DNA from 3 places in the Mesorhizobium sp. A623 genome. Region 1 is predicted to be linked to each of the others. Evidence: predicted binding sites of a transcription regulator. Region 1 holds the regulator's gene; each other region holds the start of a gene.
What was found. Region 1 encodes LexA, which represses DNA repair genes until DNA is damaged. Its sites were predicted from a motif close to TGTTCNNNNTGTGTTCNG; they were not measured.
Positions count from the first base shown of each region.

Region 2: a site for LexA is predicted at 3,433-3,450, ahead of ACX3P1_RS17220 (YifB family Mg chelatase-like AAA ATPase). Genes of this name have one in related genera too.
Region 3: a site for LexA is predicted at 4,179-4,196, ahead of ACX3P1_RS07605 (helicase-related protein). Genes of this name have one in related genera too.

Region 1 is NZ_JBTMXB010000004.1:123,523-129,281, reverse strand. Features, by position in the region: gene moaC (cyclic pyranopterin monophosphate synthase MoaC) at 1-414, shown strand, start outside; gene ACX3P1_RS06240 (molybdopterin molybdotransferase MoeA) at 416-1,621, shown strand; gene lexA (transcriptional repressor LexA) at 1,736-2,482, shown strand; gene ACX3P1_RS06230 (ComEC/Rec2 family competence protein) at 2,585-3,592, opposite strand; gene ACX3P1_RS06225 (ComEC/Rec2 family competence protein) at 3,589-5,067, opposite strand; gene gltX (glutamate--tRNA ligase) at 5,163-5,759, shown strand, end outside.
Region 2 is NZ_JBTMXB010000016.1:64,947-70,705, forward strand. Features, by position in the region: gene ACX3P1_RS17200 (DUF937 domain-containing protein) at 1-493, shown strand, start outside; gene ACX3P1_RS17205 (GtrA family protein) at 572-970, opposite strand; gene ACX3P1_RS17210 (glycosyltransferase family 2 protein) at 976-2,202, opposite strand; gene gshB (glutathione synthase) at 2,405-3,349, shown strand; gene ACX3P1_RS17220 (YifB family Mg chelatase-like AAA ATPase) at 3,536-5,068, shown strand; gene ACX3P1_RS17225 (2-hydroxyacid dehydrogenase) at 5,239-5,759, opposite strand, start outside.
Region 3 is NZ_JBTMXB010000005.1:172,848-178,606, reverse strand. Features, by position in the region: gene ACX3P1_RS07630 (dipeptidase) at 1-28, opposite strand, end outside; gene ACX3P1_RS07625 (AMP-binding protein) at 198-704, shown strand; gene phaR (polyhydroxyalkanoate synthesis repressor PhaR) at 789-1,400, opposite strand; gene ACX3P1_RS07615 (acetyl-CoA C-acetyltransferase) at 1,660-2,847, shown strand; gene phbB (acetoacetyl-CoA reductase) at 2,969-3,691, shown strand; gene ACX3P1_RS07605 (helicase-related protein) at 4,334-5,759, shown strand, end outside.

The DNA.
Region 1 (5,759 bases):
GAGACTACCCGCACGGCGATTGCCGAGGGGTTCGTGACCATGCTGCCCGAAACGCTGGCGATGATCCTCGCCGGCAACGCCAAGAAGGGCGACGTGCTCGGCACCGCGCGCATTGCCGGCATCATGGCCGCCAAGAAGACGCACGAACTAATCCCGCTCTGCCATCCGCTGCTTTTGACCAAAGTGTCGGTCGACATCGAACCGGATCATGCTTTGCCCGGCCTTAAAATTACCGCGCTGGCCCGCGTCACCGCCAAGACCGGCGTCGAGATGGAGGCGCTGACCGCCGCTTCCGTCGCCTGCCTGACCATCTACGACATGGCCAAGGCGGTCGACCGCGCCATGGTGATTTCCGGCATCCGGCTGGTGGAAAAGATTGGCGGCAAATCCGGTCACTATCAAGCGGAAGCGTGAAATGGCGCTGATCCCGGTTTCCGAAGCGCTTGAACGCCTGTTGGCCGGCGCAGAGCCGCTGGCCGGCGAAAGTGTCCCCCTGCTCGAGGCGATGGACCGCGTGCTGGCCGAGCCGATCGTGGCGCTGCGCACCCAGCCGCCCTTCGACGCATCCGCCATGGACGGCTATGCGGTGCGTTTCGCCGATATCGCCACCCTGCCCGCACGGCTGTCGGTGATCGGCACGGCGCCGGCCGGTCGCAGCTTTGCCGGCAGCGTTAACGCGGGCCAGGCCGTGCGCATCTTCACTGGCGCGCCGCTACCCGAAGGCGCAGACACCATCGTCATCCAGGAAAACGTCCACGATCTGGGCAACGCGACCGTCGAGGTGCTGGAGCCGACGGACAAGGGCCGCAACATCCGCCGCGCCGGCCTCGATTTCGTTACCGGTGACGTTCTTCTGGAGGCCGGCCGCCTGCTCGATCCGGCGGCCCTTTCGCTCGCGGCCTCCGCCAATCATCCAAGCGTGAGCGTGGTGCGGAGGCCGCTGGTCGCCATCATCGCCACCGGCGACGAATTGCGCGCACCGGGCAGCGTGCTCGGCCCCGGCCAGATCATCTCGTCCAACGCCTACGGGGTCGCTGCAACCGCACATTCGGTCGGCGCGCGCGCGCTCGATCTCGGCATTGCGGCGGACCGCAGGGAGGCCATCGCCGCGCTGGTGCGGCAGGCCGTGGCAGCCGGTGCCGATGTCATCGTCACGCTGGGGGGGGCTTCCGTCGGCGACCACGATCTCGTCCACGACGTGCTTGCCGAGGAGGGCATGGTGCTGGACTTCTGGAAGGTGGCGATGCGCCCCGGCAAGCCGCTGATGTCGGGTCGGCTGGACAATGTCCGCTGCATCGGCCTGCCCGGCAACCCAGTCGCCAGCCTGGTGTGCTCTCAGCTTTTCCTCAAGCCGCTGCTTGCGCGCCTTGGCGGCCGCGCCTACCGCCCCGACCTGCGCGAGGCGCTTCTCGGCGCACCCATGCCGGCCAACGATCTGCGCCAGGACTATGTTCGCGCGGCGGTGCGCGACGATACAGGCGCGCTGGTGGCGACGCCGTTCGGTGTTCAGGATTCGTCGATGCTGCGAAGAATGACTGAAGCGGGCGGCCTGATCGTGCGCGAACCCTTTGCGCCTGCCGCGCAGGCCGGCGACGCCTGCCGCGTGCTGATGTTACGCTGAACAAATCGTCAACACATTCATTAAACTTTAAATGGTTGCGGAACACAACTGGAACAGATACTGTTTGTTCTGGTTTTGTTTTTCCGATTCCATATCGGACCGCCGGGGGCCGCCATGCTGACGCGCAAGCAACACGAACTGCTTCTCTTCATCAACGAAAGGCTGAAGGAGAGCGGCGTTCCGCCCTCCTTCGACGAGATGAAGGATGCGCTCGATCTTGCCTCGAAGTCGGGGATTCATCGCCTGATTACCGCACTGGAGGAACGCGGCTTCATCCGGCGGCTTCCCAACCGCGCACGTGCTCTCGAAGTCTTGCGCATGCCGGAATCGCTGACGCCCAGTTTCAACGGGGCGCGCAAATTTTCGCCCAGCGTCATTCAGGGCGGCCAGGGTCAGAATGGTTCGGGCCAGGGCAATTCGGGCGGGCAAGGCAAGAACTCTCGGCTGCAGAGCGCGGGCAATGACGACGATGTCGCCGCCAATGTCTCGATCCCGGTCATGGGACGCATCGCCGCCGGCGTGCCGATCGACGCCATCCAGCACAAGACGCATTCGATCTCGGTTCCGCCGGACATGATCATGGGCGGTGAGCACTACGCGCTGGAGGTGAAGGGCGATTCGATGATCGAGGCCGGCATCTTCGACGGCGATACGGTCATCATCCGCAATGCCAACACCGCCAATCCCGGCGAAATTATCGTCGCCCTCGTCGATGAGGAAGAAGCCACGTTGAAGCGGTTTCGCCGCAAGGGCGCGTCCATCGCGCTTGAAGCCGCCAATCCCGCCTACGAAACGCGCATCTTCGGACCTGACAGGGTCAAGGTGCAGGGCAAACTGGTCGGGTTGATCCGACGTTACTGAGTCGACGGCCTTCCTGAACTGGCATGGCAAATGCTACTCGGCCGTCGTGTTCAAAACGCTGACTTAATCCAGCAAGATCGCTCGACAGCCGCCGCGTTGGGCTCAATCGTCGCCCGCTGTGGTGACACCGGTCGTTTTGGTTCTTGTCCGAACCACCTTTTTATAAGGCGGCAAGCCGCGGGCCTCGCGTGAAAACTTCCGCTGCGTGTGCCAGGGCCGATAGTGTTCTTCGACGGCGAAACGGATTTCCGCCGGTACTGCTGCCGATTGCCGGTTGAAGAATATCTCGACGCTGCCGGAGCGAGCCAGTTGGCGCTTGGTGATCACCGTGACCAGCGGATCGCGGCATGGGTCGGAGGCGGTCGCGTCGTCGATGATGATCACGCTCGCGAAGGCGCAGGCGGGTCTGGCCGCCTTGGCGTCCTGCGCATGGGCAACCAGCGCGCCGGCCTCGTGACGGGCGACACACAGGCCTTGCGCGCACAGGAACGGCGTTCCCGGCGGTAGTTCCATGCTGTCGGCAAGGTCGAACTCGAGGGTTTTGGCCCCTGAGGTTTTAACCTTGACCATCTCCGGCTTAATGACGGTTTCGGCATTGAGCGCGCGGCGCCAATTGTCGATGGTGAACGCGTTGGGTCGAGGTCGGTTGACCGCCAGTTCGCTTCCGCCGATCGACACGGCGACAAGCCGAGCGTCCTCCGACACCAGCACGTCCGGCGTCTTCACCATGGGCACCGCCAGCAGACCGGCAATCGCCAGGGGTAGTGCGGCAAGCCGTAGCCAGGTGGTCGCCATCGTGGCAAAGACCAGCGCGCCGGTGATGAACAGCACCGACTGGACGGAAACGAGGCCGACCGCGTCGATGGGCGAGCGCGCCGCGATCCAGTCGGATATGACGATCATCGCGGCCAGCCCCCTGCCCATGACATAGAGGAAGGGGCCATCCGCGCCGAACGGCATGGCCAGCGCGGCAAGCACGGCAAACGGCATGACGATGACCGAGACGATGGGCATCACCGCCAGATTGGCAAACAGGCTGAGCGGCGCGACGCGCTGGAAATGCCACATGGCATAAAGCGTCGTAGCGCCTCCGGCGATGATGGACGTCATCGCGAGACCGCCCATTCCCGCCAGGAATTTGCGTGACAGAAGCCTGCGACAGAGCGGCGCGCGGGCACCTTGCCGCCTGCCCGCCCCGACCGGTAATCGGACCAGCCGGCATAGGCGCCGACCAGGGCCGCGGTTGCCGCAAACGACATCTGGAAGCTCGGGCCGACGACCTCGTGCGGCGACACCACGATCACCGCAATGGCGGAAATGGCCAGATTGCGCATGGTCAGCGCCGCGCGGTCGAACAGCACGGCCAGCAGCATGACCGCCAGCATGATGAAACTGCGCTCGGCGGCCACCACGACGCCCGAAATGGCAAGATAGGCGGCGATGGAAAAGAGCGCGGCGGCGGCGGCATATTTTTTCACCGGCCGGCGCGAGGAGAAATCGGGAAACAGCGCGAACCCGCCGCGCAGCAGCAGCATGATCGTGCCGGCAACCAGCGCCATGTGCAGGCCAGAAATCGAGATGATGTGGTAAATGCCAGTCTTGCGCATGGCTTCGTTGATGGCGTCCGGGATGCCGGCGCGCACGCCAACGATCAGCGCGGCGGCGATCTCGCCTTCGGGACCGCCGACGCTTTGCCGAATACGGCCGGCAATGGCTTCGCGCGCGTTTTCGATCGCGGACGCCACCCTTGCCGATACCGGCATCGACGCCGAGGCAACCCGCTTCGGATTGCTCAGGAAGAAGCCGCTCGCGCCGATACCGTCGAAATAACTCTGGAAGGAATAGTCGTAGCTGTCGGGCCGCACCGGGCCGGTCGGCGGCAAAAGCCGGACATAACCGTTCAGCACAGAACCTGCGGTAACGCCTTGCGGAATCGTACGCGCGGACAGCCGTACCCGCTCCGGCGCATAACGCAGCGTCGGCCTCGCCGTCGAGAGTACGTCGAGGGTCAGCCTGACACGGCCGGTTTCCATCTGATCGACCGACACGACCCGCCCGGTCAGGCTAGTCGATATTTCCGATCCCATGGTCTGGGTGCCGGCACGCCACGTCTCGATCTTGGCTGCGAGGAAGCCAAGGCTGCATAGCAGGGCGGCGGTCAGGCAGAGATACGGTAACGGACGCGCGCGCGACAGGAACGCCACGCCGGCCAGCGCGCAGACCAGCGCTACCGGTTGCAGAAAGCCGGGCTCGGCATCGAGCGAAAAATAGAGCGCCACGCCGATGGCGAGAAACACCGGCACCAGTAGAAACACGACGCCGCGATCAAGCTCGGTAATGGAAGCAGCCGCTATCCGGCCTGGCAAGGTGGCGACGGCAAAGCGGCGACGCCCTATTTTGCCGCGATCGATGGTCGCCGGAATGGTCGGGACAAAACTTCCGGCCGTGCCGTGCGGCAAAGCGAGATTTTGCGGTTCGACAACCGACTGGCGTTCCTTCGGCGGCGCAAGGCCCAGCAGCAGCCGTTCGCCGGCGTTTTCACTTGCGCCGGCGCTGTGCGTGCTGCCCCGGCCCAGTCCAGCCATCGGGTCTGCCCCTTGCGCCCTCGACCTCCTATGCTACATGAACGCGCGAGGCGCGAAACCCCGCGCGCAAAAACCATTTCCTTCGAGAATTCGACATGCCCGACAAGATCGTCACCCGTTTTGCCCCCTCGCCCACCGGCTTCCTGCACATAGGCGGCGCGCGTACGGCGCTGTTCAACTGGCTCTATTCGCAACATGTCGGCGGCACGATGCTGCTGCGCATCGAAGACACCGACCGGGAGCGCTCCACGGAAGCGGCGACCGCCGCCATTCTCGACGGCCTTAGCTGGCTCGGCCTGAAATGGAACGGCGAGCCGGTTTCGCAGTTCGAGCGTGCGCCGCGCCACCGCGAAGTGGCCGAAGAACTCGTGCGGCAAGGCAAGGCCTATTACTGCTACGCAACACCTGCCGAACTTACCGAAATGCGCGAAACGGCGCGCGCCGAGGGGCGGCCGCCGCGCTATGATGGCCGCTGGCGCGACCGCGATCCCGCCGAAGCGCCCGAAGGCGTGCCGGGTGCGATCCGCATCAAGGCGCCGACAGACGGCGAGACGCTGGTGCGGGATCTGGTGCAGGGCGAGGTGCGCTTTCCCAACAAGGATCTCGACGATTTCATCATCCTGCGCTCGGACGGAAACCCGACCTACATGCATGCCGTCGTCGTCGACGACCACGACATGGGCGTCACCCAT
Region 2 (5,759 bases), on a different contig from region 1:
GATGGTGATGGGCGGCCTATTCAAGCAATCGACGAACCAGATGCAGGCAGCCGCAGGCGCTGGTGGCGGCAGCAACCCGCTTGCCGAGATCATCGAGCAGATGATGAAGCAGGGTGGGCTTGGCGGCATGATGGGCGGCCAGCCGGCACCGCAACCGCAGGCGCCGCAGCCCGCCAACCCGTTCGATAATCCGTTCGGCAAGGTGCTGCAGGATATGTTCGGGGGCGCTGCCGCGCAGCCGCAACAGACACAAAACCCCGCCGGGGCCAATCCGTGGGGCAAGATCCTGGAAGACTTGCTGGGCGGCGCGCAGCCGGCCGGCGGGCGAGAAGCACCAAGGCCGGCCACGCCGGAACAGGACAGCAACCCTAAAAACCCCTATGGCGATATTTTCGGCAAGATGTTCGAAACAGGCAGCAAGCAGCGCGACGACTACCAGAAGGGCATGGAATCGATTTTCGACCAGTTCACCAAAGGCATGGACCGCAGGTAGACGCCCTGCCGGGCGGTGCTGCCGCGGTGCTTGACGGCGGCCCTTGCCGCTGTCGCCCCCCGGTGCGGCTTCGATGCTCTAGTCGCGATCCGGGAAGACCCAGACGGATGAAAGGACGTAGCTGGCAGCGCTTGCCGCGATGGTGATGAGCGCGGACATGGCCACAGGCGACAGGCCGAAGCGCGTTACCGCGATATGGGCAAGCGCGCCGGAAAACAGCGCACAACCGAGTTGCAGCGCCACGTAGCGGGGCAGCGTTTGGGCATGATCGTGCCTGCCTTCGAACGTCCAGGAACGCTGTGCCGTATAGGCGACCAGGAACGCTATTCCATAGGCAACGACGCTGCCGGTGAAGGGCGCCATGCCGAGCGAGACGAACAGCCAGGACAGGCCGAAAAACAGCGCCGCAGCACCTCCGCCCACGATAACGAAACGAACCATGCGCGGGCCGCCAAGCCCATGCAGGATTTCTCCCATGGCGCTCAAGCGTGCGGCTCGGGTCGGCCTGCACCGGCAGTCATCCGCTTGACCGGGATTTCCAGCACGCCGAGCAGGAAGGCCGAGAAAAAGACCTGCAGCGAGATAACGACCAGCGTCAGCCCGACAATGACGACGCGCGGGATTTCCGAATCGTTCAGTGGACCGAAACCGAGATTGGCCCATCGCAGCACGGCGTAGCCGAAAAACAAGATTCCGCCGGCAAAGCAGATGCCGGCATTGACGGCGAGCCGGTCGGTGCTGATGCTCGTGGACAGCCAGTTGGACCCGCGCGTGCTCGGCAGCATGCCGGTTTTCTCGGCATAGCAGCGCGATATCACGCCGAAGGTCAGCAATTGCACGCCGGAAATAATCATGAAGCAGGCCGCGGTGAATGTGTTCAGGTCGAGCGACATATTGTCGATGACGCGCAACGGCCCGAACAGCAGCAGTGCCGCAAACACCGCGCCGACGCCGCACAGGGCCGCGCCGGGAATGAAGAACAGCCAGCGTGGATTGTAGACCAGCAGGAATTTCAGGTGACGCCAGCCGTCGCGCCATGTTCGCAAGTGCGGCGGGCGACTGCGCCCGTCCGGCTTCAGCGTCGTCGGCACTTCCTCGATGCGCAGGCCGGCCAATGCGCTGCGCACCACCATCTCGCTGGCGAATTCCATGCCCGTGGTTTGCAGGTCGAGCTTGCGAATCGCTTCCGTGTTGAAGCCGCGCAGGCCGCAGTGGAAATCGCCTGCCTCGATGCGGAAAAACAGGCGGCCGATGAAGCTGAGGACCGGATTGCCGAGATAGCGGTGGAGCGGCGGCATGGCGCCGGGCTCGATGCCACCCTGGAAGCGGTTGCCCATGACGAGGTCGGCGCCGTCGCGCAGCCGCGCCACAAACGCGTCCAGCGCGGAAAAATCATAGCTGTCGTCGGCATCGCCCATGATGACGAAACGGCCCCTGGCGCTCGCAATGCCGCCCAGAAGTGCCGCGCCATAGCCTTTCTGCGCAACCGGGACGACGCGTGCGCCCAGTTCCGTGGCGATCGCCTGCGATCCGTCCGTGCTGCCATTGTCGGCGATCAGGACCTCGCCGGAAATGCCGGCCGCGTCGAGAAAGGCTTGGGCCTTGCCGATGCAGACGGCCAGCGTTTCGGCCTCGTTGAGGCAAGGCATCAGCAGCGTCAATTCGACTTGGCCGATAGCTGCGGCGCGCGTGGGAGTGACTGCGTTCATGGTTGTGACCCCGCCCAAAACACCCGCCGCGGCCAAGGGAGCCGGCGGCCTTTACTGGGACCCTTGCACGGCAAGCCTTAAAAAACCGATGACATGAACCGTTGATTTTCATGTAACCCGCCCTGACCTTCCGACGCGATTGGCATGGAGCCAGCAAGCCTGTAAGGCAAAGCGACAATTCGCTGCTTGCCGGAGAACTTCCATGGCCATGAAAATCGCCGTCCAGATGGACCACATTTCCACCGTCTCGATCGCGGGCGACACCTCGTTCGCGCTTTCGCTGGAGGCGCAACGGCGAGGGCACCAGCTTTTCCACTACACGCCCGACCGGCTTTCGATGCGCGACGGCAAGGTGTTCGCCCGCATCGAGGAGATGACGGTGCGCGACGAAGAGAAAAATCATTATTCGCTTGGCGCTCCGGTGCGCACGGACCTGGCGGAGATGGACGTGATCCTGCTGCGCCAGGACCCGCCCTTCGACATGAACTACATCACCACCACCCACATGCTGGAGCGCATCCACCCGAAGACGCTGGTGGTCAACGACCCGGCCTGGGTGCGCAACAGCCCGGAAAAGATATTCGTCACCGAATTTCCCGATTTGATGCCGGAAACGCTGATCACCAAGGACGTGCACGAGGTCGATGCGTTCCGCAAGGAGTTCGGCGACATCATCATCAAGCCGCTTTACGGTAATGGTGGCGCCGGCGTCTTCCATCTCAACGAGACGGACCGCAATTTGACCTCGCTGCTCGAAATGTTCGCGCAGCTATCGCGCGAGCCGTTCATCGTGCAGCGCTATCTCAAGGATGTGCGCAAGGGCGACAAGCGCATCATCCTGATCGACGGCGAGGCCGTCGGCGCGGTCAACCGGGTGCCTTCGGCAACCGAATCGCGCTCGAACATGCATGTCGGCGGCCGCGCGGAGAAGTCCGACCTGACGGAACGCGAGCGCGAAATCTGCGCCCGCATCGGGCCTTCCTTGAAGGAGCGCGGCTTCATCCTCGTCGGCATCGACGTTATCGGCGACTACATGACCGAGATCAACGTCACCTCGCCGACCGGCATTCGCGAGATCAAGCGCTTCGGCGGGGCCGACGTCGCCAGTCTGTTCTGGGACGCGGTCGAAGACAAGCGCCGGGGCTGACGGCCGAAGCGGGGCTGCGGGGCCCTGCCGTTTGTTCCAGCCATGCAACCTGGCACAACTCGGTTGCACCCTGGCCGCTAGATTGTTCTTGTAATGTTCTTGATTTGACCGCCTGGATGTGCTTGTCTGGCCCCAGGGTGACGGGCGGTCGATCAAGAGAGACGCGCCCGTCCTTGGGGCAAAGGAATGGTTTCTCGCGTTCGCACCGTGGCGTTCCAGGGCATCGAGGCCGTTCCGGTCGACGTGCAGGTGATGGTCGCGCCCGGCAAGGTCGGCATGTCGATCGTCGGTCTGCCCGACAAGGCGGTGGCCGAAAGCCGAGAGCGGGTGCAGGCGGCACTCCATGCCTCCGGCCTGTCGATGCCGGCCCGAAAAGTCACGATCAACCTCGCCCCCGCCGACCTGCCCAAGGAAGGCAGCCACTACGATTTGCCGATCGCGCTCGGCCTGATGGCCGCACTTGGCGCTATTCCCGGCGACATGCTGGCCGGCTATGTGGTGCTTGGCGAACTGTCGCTTGACGGCACCACTGCCGCAGTCGCCGGCGCGCTGCCGGCGGCTATCGGGGCGAATGCCGAAGGAAAGGGCCTGATCTGTCCTTTCGCCTGCGGGCCGGAGGCGGCGTGGGCAGGTGCCGACATCGACATTCTGGCGCCGCGCAGCCTGATCGCCATCGCCAATCATTTTCGAGGGACACAGGTGCTGTCGCGGCCGGAGCCTGGCATGCATGCATCCGCCAGCGATTTGCCCGATCTCGCCGATATCAAGGGCCAGGAAACGGCCAAGCGCGCGCTGGAGGTGGCGGCTGCCGGCGGCCATAATCTCTTGATGGTCGGGCCGCCAGGGTCAGGCAAGTCGATGCTGGCGCAGCGGCTGCCGTCGATCCTGCCGCCGCTGGCGCCTAAGGAACTGCTCGAGGTTTCGATGATCGCCTCGGTCGCCGGCGAACTCGGCGAAGGCAAGCTGACGGACCGGCGGCCGTTCCGCTCGCCGCATCACTCCGCCTCGATGGCCTCCATGGTCGGCGGCGGGCTTCGCGCCCGGCCGGGTGAGGTTTCGCTGGCTCATCATGGCGTTCTGTTCCTCGACGAATTCCCCGAATTTTCGCCGCAGACGCTGGACGCCCTGCGCCAGCCGCTGGAAACCGGCGAGTGCATGATCGCGCGCGTCAACCACCGTACCACCTACCCCGCGCGCATTCAGTTGGTGGCGGCGATGAACCCGTGCCGTTGCGGCATGGCCGGCGAACCAGGCTACCGCTGCGTGCGCGGCGAGCGTTGCCGCACCGACTATCAGGCACGCATTTCCGGGCCGCTGCTCGACCGCATCGACTTGCGGATAGAAGTGCCGGCGGTGTCGGCAAGCGACCTGATCCGCCCGGGCCGGGCTGAAAACAGTGCGGCGGTGGCGCAGCGGGTGGCGCGCGCCAGAACTATCCAGCGCGAGCGTTTCGAGCGGCTTGGCATTTTCGGCGTCACCACGAACGCGCATTGCCCGCCGGCCATTATCGAGCAGATCGCCGCGCCCGACGCCGCCGGAATGGCGCTGTTGAGCGACGCCAGCGAAAAGCTGGGCTTTTCCGCGCGCGCCTATCACCGCGTGCTGAAGGTGGCGCGCACGCTTGCCGATCTCGATGCCAGCGAGACGGTGGGCCGTCTTCACCTGGCGGAAGCGATCGCCTACCGGATGAACTCGCAACGATTGGCGCAGGCAGCCTGAAGTACGGCTTCATCCGCCCCGTTTAATGCAACAATGAAAGCGACGTGGACTGCTGGTCGTCCTGTGGCCTGCGGGTTCTGCCGGTGCCGGACCCGCAGATGCCAAATCCAAGGGCGGCCGCCCTTTTGTATCCCGGCGGCTTGGCCACGCTCGCCACGAACGTCTACGGATCAGTAGTTTTCTTTGCGATCCACCAGATTCTGCAGTTTCTCGCCACGCTCGAAGGCATCCATCTGCCTCAGCATGCCCGGCACGAGGTGCGTCGGGTCCGAAGTCGCTGCCGCGTGCGGCGTCACGAACACCTTCGGGTGCCCCCAAAGCGGGCTGGTCTTGGGCAGCGGCTCGACCTCGAAGACGTCCAGGCTCGCCTCCTTCAACGTGCCGTCGTCCAGCGCGCGCAGGATGTCGGCATCCTTCTGCAACCGCCCGCGCCCGGCATTGATGAGCACCGCGCCGCCCAGGCCGTTGCGCCTACGCAGTTCCTTCAGCACGCCATAATTCACCATGCCCTGCGTCGCAGGCGTCAGAGGCAGGAGCACAACCAGTATATCGGTCGAATTCAGGAACGGGATCAGTCCGCTTTCGCCAGCGAAAGTGGTGACGCCGGCCACGGCTTTTTCGGTGCGCGACCAACCGTTGACCCGGAAGCCGAGCGCCAGCAGCGCCGCCGCCGCCGCCTGGCCGAGGTTTC
Region 3 (5,759 bases), on a different contig from region 1:
AAACGGGAACGAGAGGAGTTTCTGTCATGCTTGGAACCATTCGATTTCGTGGAAAGATGCCCGCAGCGCTTCTGGCCCGCCCGGAAACGACACCCCTGTTTAGGCACATTGGCCGATGCGTGCAAAGGCCAGATGCAGTTTGGGTCTTGTGGCTGCGCCGCCGGGGTGCTGGAAAGGACATCTGAGGTTTGGGGAGAATGCGGCATGGCCAATACGCTTTACGACGCTCTTTCCGGCCCCATGGGCAAAGCGAACGGCCGTTCCTCACACTGAAGGATGGCCGCGCCATCTCGTATGGCGAGTTCCTTCGTCTCACCGCGCGTCTTGCCCATGCATTGGCTGTCAGCGGCATCGGCCCCGGCGCCCGGGTTACGCTGCAGGCGAAAAAATCGACCGAGGCGCTGGCGGTTTATGCGGCCTGCATTACCGCAGGCGCGGTCTTCCTGCCGCTGAACACCGCCTATACGGCAAGCGAAGTCGCCGCACCCATACCTCGGCGAGGCCGTGGTCGCGGTGGTGGTCCTAAAAAACGGTTTTTACCCGGACGAAGCCGCGCTGCTGGCCGGCATCGGCCCAAAGCTCGCCCGCTTCAAGCAGCCGCCCGTGTTTTTCTCATCGACGAGTTGCCGCGCAATACGATGGGCAAGGTGCAGAAGAACATGCTGCGCCAGCGTTTCGGCCAGACTTTCGACGCCGGCAAATAGGGCGGAGCGCCCTGTGCCCCCGCTCCATGTATCAAGAGTTTGGCAACGCGCCCGGTCGTTTCAGGCCGGGCGCGTCGCGTAAACTCAGGACATGGTGTCCAGCTTGCGCTGCATGGCTGCGATCTGCTCCTTCAACTGCTGAAGGTCGTCGGATTTTTCCGGCGCTTGCCCGCCGGCCTGTTCCTCGGTCGCCTCCGGCTCGGGGCCGACGCCGGTTCCGCCTTGCGGAAATGGCGTGAACATCCGCATGGCGTTCTGGAACATCTCCATGTTGCGGCGCGTCTGCTCTTCGAGCGCCTTGATCGGCGACTTCATGACATCAATGGGCGACTTTGCCAGCGACGCTTTCATCTGCTCGCGAAACCGCGACTGCTCCTTGGAAAAGGCGCTCATCGACTGTTCGAGGAAGCTGGGCACGATCGACTGCATCTGGTCGCCATAAAAGGCGATCAACTGGCGCAAGAAAGGCACGGGCAGCATGTTCTGCCCATCCTTGTTTTCCAGCTCGAAGATGATCTGGGTCAGCACCGGATGGGTGATATCGTCGCCGGTCTTGGCGTCCTGGACCGTGAACTCCTCGCCCTTCTTGACCATCTCGGCAAGATCCTCGAGCGTCACATAGGTGCTGGTGCCCGTATTGTAGAGGCGGCGGTTGGCGTATTTCTTGATCACCACCGGTTCGTTTTTTGCTGCCATCAGCATCCTCCCGGGGGCCGGCAAACCCGATATGGGTAGCCGGCGACATTGCACGTTTTTTCGAGGATTGCGCAAAAGCGATACGATTCCAAGTAGTTTGTGCAGTGCGGGAGCTTTTGGCGCTGCAAAGCGCCCCTATGGTAAGCTTTCTCCTCGAAAGCACATGATAGGAGCACCATTTCCGGTTTGACTCGGAGGTTGGAAAGGGCAAGAAAAGTATCCACAACCCTTGGCCATCCTGTCCGTACTGGAGAAAAAAATGCCTGCTGCCAATGCCATCGTCGTCGCCAGCGCGGCGCGCACACCTGTTGGATCCTTCAACGGAGCGTTTGCCAACACGCCGGCGCATGATCTGGGCGCGACGGTCATCCGCGAGCTTCTGGTCCGCGCCGGCGTCGAGCCGGCCGAGGTCAACGAAGTCATTCTCGGGCAGGTCCTGACGGCTGCACAGGGACAGAACCCGGCCCGCCAGGCCTCGATCAATGCCGGCCTGCCGAAAGAAACGACCGCATGGGGCCTCAACCAGGTCTGCGGCTCGGGCCTGCGCGCGATTGCGCTCGGCATGCAGCAGATTGCGGCCGGTGACGCCAAAATCATCATCGCCGGCGGCCAGGAATCCATGTCGTTGTCGACGCATGCCCAGCATCTGCGTTCCGGCACCAAGATGGGCGATCTGAAACTGATCGATACGATGATCAAGGACGGGTTGTGGGATGCTTTCAACGGCTATCACATGGGCACGACCGCCGAGAACGTCGCCAAGCAATTCCAGATCACCCGCGACGAGCAGGATCGGTTTGCGCTTGCCTCGCAAAACAAGGCCGAGGCGGCGCAGAACGCCGGCAAATTCAAGGACGAGATCGTCGCCTTCACGGTCAAGGGCCGCAAGGGCGATACCGTCGTCGACCAGGACGAATATATCCGCCATGGCGCGACCATGGACGCCATGACCAAGCTGAAGCCGGCCTTCGACAAAGAAGGCACGGTAACCGCCGCCAACGCATCCGGCATCAACGATGGCGCGGCCGGCGCGCTTTTGATGAGCGAGGCGGAAGCGGTGCACCGCGGCCTCACCCCACTGGTGCGCATCGCATCGTGGGCGACCGCCGGCGTCGATCCGGCGATCATGGGCACCGGCCCGATCCCGGCCTCGCGCCGCGCTTTGGAAAAAGCAGGCTGGTCGGTCGGCGATCTCGATCTGGTCGAGGCCAACGAGGCCTTCGCCGCGCAGGCCTGCGCCGTCAACAAGGACATGGGCTGGGACCCGGCGATCGTCAACGTCAATGGCGGCGCGATCGCCATCGGCCATCCGATCGGCGCTTCGGGCGCACGCGTCTTCAACACGCTGGTGTTCGAAATGAAGCGCCGCGGCGCGAAGAAGGGTCTTGCCACGCTGTGCATAGGCGGCGGCATGGGCGTCGCCATGTGCGTGGAAGCGATGAACTGAGCGAATGGCCAATAGGGGGTAGCGAATAGGGCGAGAAGAGCGAAAACCAGTCGGGACGACTTCCCTACTCGCAATTCGCTACTCTCTATTCGCTTCTCCAACCAACGGGAGGAGAACATTCATGACCAAGGTTGCAATCGTCACAGGCGGCACGCGCGGCATCGGCGCGGCCATTGCGATAGCCCTCAAGAAGGCCGGCTATACAGTGGCTGCGAACTACTGCGGCAATGACGAGGCGGCACAGAAATTCACCGCCGATACGGGCATCAAGACCTACAAATGGTCGGTTGCCGACTATGATGCCTGCGCCGCCGGCATAAAACAGGTCGAAGCCGACCTCGGTCCGGTCTCTGTGCTGGTCAACAATGCCGGCATCACCCGCGACGCGCCGTTCCACAAGATGACCCGCGAGCAGTGGAAAGAGGTGATCGACACCAACCTCAACGGCGCCTTCAACATGACGCATCCGCTCTGGAATGGCATGCGTGAGCGCAAGTTCGGCCGCGTCATTACCATCTCTTCCATCAACGGCCAGAAGGGCCAGTTCGCCCAGGCCAACTATTCCGCCTCCAAGGCCGGCGACATCGGCTTCACGAAAGCCCTTGCACAAGAGGGCGCGCGCGCGGGCATCACGGTCAATGCAATCTGTCCCGGCTACATCGCCACCGACATGGTCATGGCGGTTCCCGAAAAGGTACGCGAATCCATCATCGCCCAGATCCCGGTCGGGCGGCTCGGCGAGCCGGAAGAAATCGCGCGCTGCGTGGTTTTCCTGGCCTCCGACGATGCCAGCTTCATCACAGGCTCGACCATCACGGCCAATGGCGGACAGTATTTCACCTGAACGCACGAGCATCACATGGTTAAGGCGGGCCGCTTGCGGGCCGCCTTTTTTCTGGCCACCTGTCCCGATCCGGCACGCAAGCCTTAACGGCGGCCGCCCTTGTCGGTCCGCCCCTGCGTCCGGCCTGTGGATTGTCGGTGGACAAGCTGTACACAACACAAGATGTTGCCGTGAACAAAACGGGAAAATTTGCCCATCGCTGATTCGTCGCCGTTTCGTTCCGGTTTTGGCCGATAGGTTAATGGAGAGCGCGCGAAGCGGCAGAAAAGGGTTAACGTCCGTTAGCAAAAGATAAAAGATTTCAAGGCTTTGCAGGAGCGAAACCCTGACTCGACGGCCACCCGCCGGCAGAAGTTAACGGCGGCGGCTCCACTGGCATCACGGCGAGCCTCCGTGATTCAGCATGTGGTAAATCTCCGCGAGAAAGAACTACATGTAGCCGTGAACAAACCCTGAATCAGGCCGAGTCAGCGATTCGTCGCCGATTCGTTCCAGTCCCGTTCCACTTGTTAATTCCGCGCCGCAGACCCGCTCTCGAGAGAGAGGCACGACACGGAGCAGGAACATTCGGCTTTCGCTTGGGCTGTCAAATGCCTATGTGTCGTTCGTCCCTACGGCCTATAAGGTTTTTCTTCCGCGTCGATGAACATCCAGCCCAAACAGACCGACCCGCTGATCCTGTCCGGCCGTGACGTGACCGCCGTTCTGGGGCCGACCAATACCGGCAAGACGCATCTGGCCATCGAACGGATGGTGGCGCATGAAAGCGGCATCATCGGCCTGCCGCTGCGGCTGCTTGCACGCGAAGTCTATGCCCGCGTTTGCGAGAAGGTCGGCGCCCACAAGGTGGCGCTGATAACCGGCGAGGAAAAAATCCAGCCCAAGGGTGCGAAATATTCGGTCTGCACCGTGGAAGCGACGCCGCGCGAAACCGATGTGGCATTCGTTGCGCTGGATGAAGTGCAGCTTGCCGGCGACCTGGAGCGCGGCCATATCTTTACCGACCGCATCCTGCATCTGCGCGGCCGTCAGGAAACGCTGCTTCTGGGCGCGGCCACCATGCACGGCATCCTGCAAAAGCTGTTGCGCGGCGTTTCCGTGGTGACGCGGCCGCGCCTTTCGCACCTTGCCTATGCCGGCTCGAAAAAGCTGACGCGGCTGCCGCGCCGCACGGCCATCGTCGCCTTTTCGGCGGACGAGGTCTACGCCATCGCCGAACTGATCCGCCGCCAGCAAGGGGGTGCCGCCGTCGTGCTCGGCGCACTCAGCCCCCGCACCCGCAATGCGCAGGTGGCGCTCTACCAGTCCGGCGACGTCGATTACCTGATCGCCACCGATGCCATCGGCATGGGGCTCAATCTCGACGTCGATCATGTCGCCTTCGCCCAGAACCGCAAGTTCGACGGCTTCCAGTATCGCCAACTCACCGCCGCCGAGCTTGGCCAGATCGCCGGCCGCGCCGGGCGGCATCTGCGCGACGGCACCTTTGGCGTCACCGGTCGGGTCGATCCGTTCGACGACGATCTGATCCAGAAGATCGAAGGCCACGATTTCGAGCCGGTGAAAGTGCTGCAATGGCGCACCCCCGCTTTCGACTTTGCCAGCCTCGATGCGCTGAAGCGCTCGATCGAGACCAATGCGCCGGTCGAGGGACTGACCCGCGCCTTGCCGGCCGTCGACGCGCAGGCGCTGGAACAGCTTTCGCGCGACGCCGAAATCCGCGCGCTGGCAACGGGGCGCGAACGCGTGGCGCTGTTGTGGGAAGCCTGCGCCCTGCCCGACTATCGACGGATCGCGCCGGCCCAGCATGCCGATCTGATCGCCTCCATCTACATGGACCTTGCCCGGCACGGCCATGTCGATGGAAATTACATGGCCGAACAGGTACGCCGCGCCGACACAACCGAAGGCGATATCGACACGCTGTCGCACCGCATCGCGCAGATCCGAACCTGGACTTTCGTGTCCAACCGCCCCGGATGGCTTGCCGATCAGGCACACTGGCAGCAAAAGACGCGAGAAATCGAAGACAGATTGTCGGATGCGCTGCATGAGCGGTTGACGAAAC